DNA from 3 places in the Bacillus sp. JJ1122 genome. Region 1 is predicted to be linked to each of the others. Evidence: riboswitches for the same ligand, from Rfam matches in the RefSeq annotation. Region 1 holds a riboswitch; each other region holds the start of a gene.

Region 1 (3,169 bases):
CCCAGATGACAAAACCGAACATTCCGCGAAGCTTATCAACAGCGTGCTCTTTATAATGGCTGTAGAGAGCAATGATGACTTCAGTATCAGAGTGAGTCTCAAACTTAAGCCCCTCTTCAATTAATTCCTCGCGAAGCTCAAGATAGTTGTAAATCTCGCCATTGAAAATGATCCAATATCTTTCATTTTCATAAGTTAATGGCTGGTGTCCCGCCTCAATGTCAATAATGCTCAGACGGCGGAAGCCAAATTGGATATGCTCATCATAATAATACCCATCATCGTCCGGTCCACGGTGGGTAATGATATCATTCATATTTTTAAACAGCTGCTTTTGTTCGCTGCTGAATTCTTGTGCCTTTTCATGTACACAACCGATAAAGCCACACATTATGTACTTCACCTTCTCCATTTCAGAAAAAATTTATTGTTCATTCGTTCTAAAAACATACCATCTAATACTACCATTAAACACAAAAAATTTGCAGTAAAATCTCAGGGAAAATTAAGGGAATACTTTATTTTACACCTTTTGGTCTAGATACAAACCAGAATCTCCATTCTAGCGGGTATTTTGGTCCTGTCTGTCTTTTCAATTCCCTCTTAATAAGACGGAAAATAGGAAAGGGAGTTACATATATTTATGCAACTCCCTTTCCTATTTTTTTTAAGCTTGTGCTTGTGTGCGTAATGCTTCTGCCTTGTCAGTGCGCTCCCAAGGAAGATCAACATCCGTACGGCCGAAGTGTCCGTAAGCTGCTGTCTGCTTGTAGATTGGCTTGCGAAGGTCAAGCATGTTGATGATGCCAGCTGGACGAAGGTCAAAGTTGTTGTTAACAACATCGATTAATACATCTTCGCTTACTTTGCCTGTTCCGAAAGTATCAATAGAGATAGATACTGGACGAGCAACACCAATCGCGTATGCAAGCTGAACTTCAACTTTTTCAGCAAGGCCTGCAGCTACGATGTTTTTCGCAACGTAACGTGCAGCGTATGCAGCTGAACGGTCAACTTTTGTAGGATCCTTACCAGAGAATGCACCGCCGCCGTGGCGAGCATATCCGCCGTAAGTATCAACGATGATTTTACGGCCAGTCAAACCAGCATCACCTTGTGGTCCGCCGATTACGAAACGGCCAGTAGGGTTGATGAAGTATTTAGTATTTTCATCGATCAATTCTGCCGGTACAACAGGATTGATGACATGTTCTTTAAGATTGCGCTGTATTTGCTCCAGGGAAACTTCTGGGTGATGCTGAGTTGAAATAACGATTGTATCGATGCGGACAGGCTTATCGTTTTCATCGTATTCAACTGTTACTTGAGTTTTTCCATCTGGACGAAGGTATGGAAGGATTTCTTCCTTACGCACTAAAGTCAGGCGGCGTGATAGCTTGTGAGCCAATGAAATTGGAAGAGGCATAAGCTCTTTTGTTTCATTGCAAGCAAAACCGAACATTAAGCCCTGGTCTCCTGCACCGATTGCTTCGATTTCCTCGTCAGACATGTGTCCTTCGCGAGCTTCAAGAGCCTGGTCAACACCCATTGCGATATCAGCAGACTGCTCATCAATAGAAGTCAATACTGCGCAAGTTTCAGAGTCAAAACCGTACTTCGCGCGTGTATAACCGATTTCCTTAACCGTTTCACGAACGATTTTTGGAATATCTACGTATGTAGATGTTGTGATTTCCCCTGCAACTAGTACAAGGCCAGTAGTAACTGATGTTTCAGCAGCAACACGAGCATTAGCGTCCTTAGCAAGGATCGCATCCAAAATTGCGTCAGAGATCTGATCACAAATTTTATCCGGATGGCCTTCTGTTACTGACTCAGAAGTGAACAAACGACGTTTTGTTGACATCTGATTTCCTCCCTCATTTATAAAAAATTGATCGAGACTGTCCCAATACAGACCTCGGTGTGATACGGTACTCATTCCCTATGTAGTATGAAATAAACGCTGAGTTTTTATTAGAAAAATTTGTTTAAACCTCATGCTGAGTTAACTTTTCCTAATCCTACCCATGGGAGCAATGACACCAAAGAAGGCAGATCGACTGCTATTATTAAAAGATCAGCAGACAGAAGACAGAAAAAAACAATATAAAAAACCTCTCCAAATCATGAAATCATGAGGAAAGGTTTTAGCTTTAATCCGCGCCTTTCGCTCTTATCGTTCAAGGGCATTCCCCTTGCGTCAGGTTAGCACCTTTGCCCGAAAAAAACATACCTTTACAAGTCTGTTATTTCTCGTTTGCAGGTTGCTGGGTTTCATTGGGCCTGTCCCTCCACCAGCTCGGGATAAGAGAGTATCCGTTCAAATCAAAATCATAACGAACCTATAATTACATGTCAATCCTTTTCTTCAGAAAATGTCGATTCATGTAGTAACTTTCCCACTTTAAAGTACCGGGGGTCAGACCCCCAACACGTTAATGCGTTAATCCCCTGGGGGTCTGACCCCCAGTGCGGTGGTGTGTTAAAATCTTGGTGTGGAGTTTTATTTGGCTCTTGCTCCGGCCTTCTTCTATATATATGTACATTTTTGTAAAAGAGGGAATTTTTTCGAGCATTAGTATAGATTAATTAGAGCAATGTGCTATACTAATAGCGAGATGTAAACACTTTCAATATATCAATCTTTTAAAAAGGAAGGTATTCTCGGATGAATGTTGTAGGAATTTCCAATGAACTTTCAGCTTTATTAAAAGGAAGCAATATACAGGTACAGCTATCTGTTCCGCAACTGGTTGAAAAAGTCTTGAATCGCAATGAAGGTCTGTTGACCTCAACAGGTGCAGTTAGAGCCACTACTGGAAAGTATACTGGCCGCTCCCCTAAGGATAAATTTATTGTAGAAGAGGAATCTGTTAAGGATAAGATTGACTGGGGCTCTGTCAACCAGCCAATTTCTGAGGAATCCTTTACGAAACTTTATAATAAAGTTTTGAATTTCCTGAAAGAAAAAGAAGAAGTCTTTGTTTTTAAAGGCTTCGCTGGCGCAGACAAAAAATACCGCCTTCCTATACAGGTCATTAATGAGTATGCGTGGCACAACTTATTTGCCCATCAATTATTCATTCGCCCGGATGCAGAGGAGCTGCTTAGCCATGAAGCGGGATTTACTGTCATTTCTGCGCCTACCTTCAAGGCTGATCCAAAG
Region 2 (3,169 bases), on a different contig from region 1:
TCGGAGGAGTCTGCGCGCCTTCCACTACAATCAACAGTGGTCATAAACAACATTTGGCACTAACAGAGCCTTTCTAAAAAAGAGAGCTCAACTCAAAAACGAAATGCTTTTACATTCAGACAGATACAATAAATCTAGATTTTATCAAACTGTCAATCGTTCTCTTTTCTCTTCGACGAGGGGCATGACATCTTTCGCGAAACGCTCCATTTCCTCTAACTGAGGTGAGAATTGGAGAAGAAGCAATCCTAGTCCAGCCTCTTCATACTGTAAAATTCGTTCTGCAATCTGCTCTGGTGTGCCCACCAAGTTTGGTCGCAAACCACGATTGGAAACGGAATAATCCTGAAGCTGGATCTGTTGTTCGAGCTGAGATTTGCTCGTGAAATCCTTAAATCCTGCGTAGGCGCTCGATTCCTTCACATATGTGATTCGCTCCAATTCACCCAGCGCTTCTTCCTCGGTATCCCGGCAAATGACATAGGCCGCCATTCCGAACTCTGACAGTTCTGCATTCCCCGTAGCAGCTCTGCGAATTTTCATATCGGTAATTTTCCGCTGAATTTCCTCAACCGTACCTCCATGCATCACATAAGCATCGCATTTCTCAACAATCGTCTGTTTTCCCTTCTCGCTTTCTCCGCCCGCGTACTAAAATCGGATTGGGACGCTGAACCGGTTTTGGAAATAGCTGTGTATCTTTCAGTTGATAAAATTTTCCCTCATACGAAAAACTGTATCCGCTCCAAAGTCCCTTTAAAACATCGATGAATTCCGTGGTCCTTTCATATCTCTCATCATGCTCGGTGAAAATACCTCCGTACTGGCGTGCTTCTTCTTCCCACCAGGCAGAAACGACATTCAGAGTGAAACGTCCGTTGCTAATCTGGTCTATATTTGCGGCCATCTTTGCAGTGATAGCCGGATTGTGAAAGCCAGGACGGACAGCAGCCATAATTTCTTTTTTTCCGTAACAGAAGCAAGTGCGGCAGCTGTTGTCCAGGCTTCAAGTGAATCATGCTCGGGTCCTTTAATATCATTTAAGTACAGCTCAGCGATTAATGATGTAGAATAACCCAATTGCTCTGCTGATTTGATCACCGTCTTAGCATATTCAAAAGTCGGTGGCATCTTTTCGTCTTCAACATTCCTTAACCATCCGCCAAAAATTGGCAGCCAAAATCCATACTTCATTCCTAATCTCTCCTATGCTCATTTAATCTCGACTTTACCAACCTGTTAAGTTGGTATTATTTTAAAAAGATAGAGACTTAACAAAGTCTCTCAAAAACAAAAGCTCCCTTCACTAAGAAGAGAGCTGTTAAAAACTCTCTCCTTATCTTTCGAACAAAAAGTTCGCAGGAATTGGCACAGTGTTCTAATGAACCTGTTGCCGAGGTTTCGCAGGGCCTTTCCCTCCACCTCTCTTGATAAGAAGACAATATGTATTAAATTTTAGTTCAATAAAGTGATAATATTCTAAATTTAAATAAAAGTCAATTCGTATACCGAAATATTTTACAATATTATAAGGAGTGCTCAAGCATAAACCGGTTCACACGCTCTGCTGCTTCTGTCAGTCTCTCCGGAGGCTGTACCATCGCGATACGAACATAGCCCTCGCCTTGTTTGCCGAAAGCGTCACCAGGGACGACTGCAATTCCTTCCTGTTCAATCAATTCGAAAGCAAAATCACGGGATTTCCATCCGGCAGGTATTTTCGCCCAGACAAACATCGTTGCTGGGGAATTAGCGACCTGCCACCCGCTATTTCTTAATCCGGAAACTAAGGCATCCCTACGAGCTTCATATTGCCTTACCTGGTCCTGCAGAAACGAATAATCAGAAGTCAAGGCAGCAACTGCTGCCATCTGGATCGGATAAAAGATCCCATAGTCGATATGTGATTTAAAAGAAGCCAAGATATCAATGACTTGTGGATTGCCTACCACATAGCCAATTCGGCAGCCTGCCATATTAAACGTTTTCGAGAGCGAATTGAACTCTACACCCACTTCCTTAGCACCAGGCACTGACATGAAACTGATTTGCGGGTTTCCATCATAGATAAGCTCAGAATATGCAAAATCATGCACAACCAGGATATTATGCAGCTTGGCAAACTGGATAACCTCTTCGAAAAAGCTATGGTCAGCAAGCGCAGTAACAGGATTTCCCGGGTAGCTTAAAACCATCATTTTCGTCTTATGTAAAACGTTTTCTGGAATTTCATTAAGTTTAGGGAGAAATTTATTCTCTTCAAGCAGTGGCATTGGATGGATGAGCCCGCCAGCAATCGTTACACTAGCTTCATAGATTGGGTACCCGGGATCCGGCACAAGTACATAATCACCTGGATCAATGATCGCTGTGGCAAGATGAGCAAGTCCATCCTGAGAACCCATAAGCTGCAGGACTTCATTTTTATCATCCAGTTCAACACCATAACGCTGCTGATAAAAATACTTAACTGCCTCATTGAATTCACTGATCCCTTTCAATGTATACCCGTATCTTCCAGGATCCTTCGAATATTCAACCAGGGTATCAACTACAAATGAGGGTGGCGGGAAATCCGGGCTCCCGATGCTAAGATCGATCACATCTTTCCCTTTCAAAACAGCAGCCTGCTTTCGATCTACCACCTCCTGAAAGATGCTGGAAGTCATTTTTCTAATTTTTTCTGATCCGTAGAGATTCATGGACATTCCCCTTTACTGTGAATTTGCGTCATGTTGCTGTTCTTTGAGAATTCTAATTTTTTAAAATATAAATTCGATTATAACAGTCTCACATTTACAGTTCCAGAATCTTTTTTTATTCTTCTGAATTTTTGACTTAATAAAGTCCTCTGCCCATGCCACTCTTTTAATAGGTTTTCAAAAAGGCATGCGATGATCATCTTATTGCAATGGTAGGTTCCAAGCTTATATTAATGGTAAAATGAAAAAAATGTTAAATATTTAGAAGGAGTGAAAATAATTATGGATACTCAAATTACTACAAAAATGAAAATTTCAAAGCCCGCTCATGAGGTATATGAAGCATTTGTAAACCCTGTAAAGATGGCTAATTTCTGGTTTTCATCCGGAACAGGAAGAATGGAACCAGGAAAGACGATAATCTGGAGGTATGATGAATACAATGCAGAAGGTTCCGTCCATGTGTT
Region 3 (3,169 bases), on a different contig from region 1:
TGCCTTCTCTTCAAATTATGAAAGGCAGCAGCAGCTAAAGGATTTCTCTGATTTTATCAAAACAAATCGAAACGCCATCAACTTCGAAGAAGAGCGTACGTCGAAATTGCAATTCTTTGTCAGAAGGGCGATTACTTATTTGCTTGATAAGCGTATCGAAATCGAAAATAACCATATGGAATCTATCAGCTGGAACGAAGAAATGGTCGGTAAACTTAATGGAGCCATCAATCAGCTGGGAGATATTGAAGAGGAAAAATCACGCTCAATCCAAAAATCGTTCCGAAAAATTAAGGACGACACTCGTGCTGAAATCATCGAGAAAATTCCAGAACTGCTTCGCGGCTGTACGGATTTAGTGACGGAAGAGAGTGATTTTGGAAGGCTTCATGATGAAATTGATAAAGAAATGAATATACGAATCCAGGATTATCTGGATAACACGGTGCTCCCTAAGTTCCATGAAGCTCTAGAAGGCTGGGTACAATTTTCAAAAGACGAATTCGACCATAGCCAGTCGTATCTGAACGAAATGGCTGAAGGTTTCAATGCGATGTATGGAGATGAACGGATAAAGCTCGAATGTGATTTTAGAGTGCTTGATGACTGGCGGCGTGATGCTGACCGGATGACTAATGGTTTCCATTATGAAAAGGTCAATATCATGCACAGATCGACTCCTCAGCAGTTCTTTTTAAAGAGTGCCGGTAAGCTTCTTGGAGTGCTGCCGCAAAATAATACGATGCTGTACAACCGTTATAAAACTTATCTTGAAACCGAAGATTACTATGAAATCGCCGTTTCGATTGCAAACAAGTTTCTTCAGCAATTCGAGATTTTCGAAAAGTCGATTGAACGCGATGTGAATTTATTCTTTAAACAGCCGTTCATTGCTCTTGAGCAAGCTGTTGAAGAGGCACGTACAGAAATTGAATATGGCAAAAATGAGCTTGAAAAAATGAGAGTGAACCCTGAGTTGTACCGCGATCCATTAACGCTGTATGAAGTAAAACTGCGTCAATATGAATGGATGACGGCAGCTGGCAGAAGAGAGTAACTGGTAAAAGGAAGATTCCTGTTTGGGGATCTTTCTTTTTTTTATCCAGTCAGAGAGGTTAAACGAATAAAATTAAATTTTCGAAATAATATTGACAATATGAGTATAGGAGATTAAAGTAAGTTTATTGATTTGCTCCGTTAACTTAATAAAGAAATTCTCTTATCAAGAGTGGCAGAGGGACTGGCCCTGTGACGCCCGGCAACCGTTCCATATGGAATTGGTGCTAAATCCTGCAAAACATTTTATGTTTTGAAAGATAAGAGAGGAAGAATCCGTCTGTTCTTTTACGTTGATGAAACCTCTCTTTTCTAGGGAGGTTTTTTTATATGGTTGGAAAAATGCAAATCATTCATAAAGGGGGAAAAGACATGAAAAGAAATGGTTTGAAAAAGGTATTTTTAACAGCGGTTGCGGCAGCACTTTTGCTGACAGGCTGCGGCGGCGGGGAAACAAAGACGGCAAGCGGACCTGTTGAAGGCGTTCCTGATCGCTTTGCCAAAGGTGAAGAAGTGAAAATCAAGGTCATCCGCAAGATTGGCGGCGATGATCATACGGCTCAGTATTTAGCAGGGGCTAAAGCGGAGGGAGAAGCCCTTGGCTTCAAGGTCGACGTATTCACTGCAAATGGCGACACGGCAAAATTCCATGATGCAGTCAACCAGGCGCTACAGCAGGATTATGATGGCTTCCTCATTTCACACGGAGATGACGCAGCGACAGTGGATGATATCAAAAAGCTTGTTGAAAAGGGGAAGAGTGTTGTTACATTTGACTCGAATGCTGACATTAGCAAGGTTAAAGGAGTCACTCTTACTTCCCAGGATGATGAAGCACTTGCAAAACTTGCTCTTGATCAGCTTGTAAAAGAACAAAATGGTGAAGCCAATATTGTATACCTTTGGGTGGATGGTTTCCCGCCAATGGTGAGAAGAAATAAAGTTTATCAGGAAACATTGAAGGCTAATCCTGGAATTAAAGAGGTTGAGAGATTCGGAGTGGCAGCTGCCAATACAAGTGTCCAAACTCAAAACGCAGTAGCGGCGATGCTGAATAAACACCCTAAAGGTGAAATCGACGCGATTTTTGCAACTTGGGATGCATTCGCGATTGGTGCTGCCCGTGCGATCAAGGAAGCTGGCCGGGATGAAATCAAAATCTATGGAATCGACGTTTCCAACGCTGACCTTCAGGAAATCCAGGGAGAAGAAAGTTCATGGAAATATACTGCAGCAGTAGATCCTAAATTAATTGGCGCAGTAAATATGAGAATCCTGGCGAAAAAGCTGGCTGGGGAAGAGACACCTCCGACTTATGACCTTGAAGCAGCCCTGATCTCACAGGAAAAACTGCAGGAGTCAAAAGAGGCGGTCAACATGGTCAATCTTGCAGATATCATCACAGGCTGGGGACAATCAGATGCCTTCGAAGAAGATTGGATGAAGAAATTAAAGGAACACTACAAAAAATAAGCTGTTTTTGCAAAAGTATAGTAAGTTTTAATGAAAATTGACTGCACGTCCATCAGTTCATACTTATAAACAAGCATATTATTTTATTGGCAAACTGGAAATGAACGAAGAGAAAGTGAAAAAATTTATACAATATAACCATCTCCAGCAGACACTCTCATTTTTAGAGTGTCTGCTTTACAGATTAATAGGGGAGGATGAATCCGGATGACTGCGAAGAAACTTGAGATGAAAAGCATTACAATTGATTTTCCAGGTGTGCGGGCTCTAGATCATGTGGACTTTACCGCAGAAACAGGGGAAATCCATGCTTTAATCGGCGCAAACGGAGCCGGTAAATCCACTTTGATGAAAGTACTATCCGGAGCTTATGATCATTATTCAGGCGAGATTTTATTTGATGGAGTGAAATTAGATATCCGTGTGCCCGGCGATGCTCAACTGCATGGAATCCAAACTGTGTACCAGGAGGTTGATACGGCAATCATCCCTTCGCTGACCGTGGCTGAAAACATTATGCTGAACCAGACTGTACAGAGCATGGAAAATAAGCATTGGATCAAGTGGAAGCTTCTTTATAAACAGGCGGAAGAAATCCTATCCGGCATGAATCTTCATATTCCTGTGAAAAAACTGGCCG

The links. A riboswitch is a leader RNA that binds a small molecule or an ion and turns the genes downstream of it on or off. The one in region 1 is predicted to bind S-adenosylmethionine.
Region 2: it holds a riboswitch for S-adenosylmethionine, as region 1 does, so the genes downstream of both, V7201_RS19380 (LLM class flavin-dependent oxidoreductase) here and metK (methionine adenosyltransferase) in region 1, are expected to answer to the same signal.
Region 3: it holds a riboswitch for S-adenosylmethionine, as region 1 does, so the genes downstream of both, V7201_RS12775 (sugar ABC transporter substrate-binding protein) here and metK (methionine adenosyltransferase) in region 1, are expected to answer to the same signal.

The regions. Positions count from the first base shown of each region.
Region 1 covers NZ_JBALQL010000014.1:343,438-346,606, forward strand. The annotation lists gene asnB (asparagine synthase (glutamine-hydrolyzing)) at 1-391, opposite strand, end outside; gene metK (methionine adenosyltransferase) at 668-1,867, opposite strand; SAM riboswitch class I at 2,174-2,314, opposite strand; gene pckA (phosphoenolpyruvate carboxykinase (ATP)) at 2,672-3,169, shown strand, end outside.
Region 2 covers NZ_JBALQL010000036.1:7,369-10,537, reverse strand. The annotation lists partial or broken gene V7201_RS19380 (LLM class flavin-dependent oxidoreductase) at 145-1,194, opposite strand; SAM riboswitch class I at 1,334-1,437, opposite strand; gene V7201_RS19375 (LL-diaminopimelate aminotransferase) at 1,527-2,702, opposite strand; gene V7201_RS19370 (SRPBCC family protein) at 2,985-3,169, shown strand, end outside.
Region 3 covers NZ_JBALQL010000022.1:26,759-29,927, forward strand. The annotation lists gene V7201_RS12770 (dynamin family protein) at 1-1,057, shown strand, start outside; SAM riboswitch class I at 1,217-1,323, shown strand; gene V7201_RS12775 (sugar ABC transporter substrate-binding protein) at 1,429-2,529, shown strand; gene V7201_RS12780 (sugar ABC transporter ATP-binding protein) at 2,737-3,169, shown strand, end outside.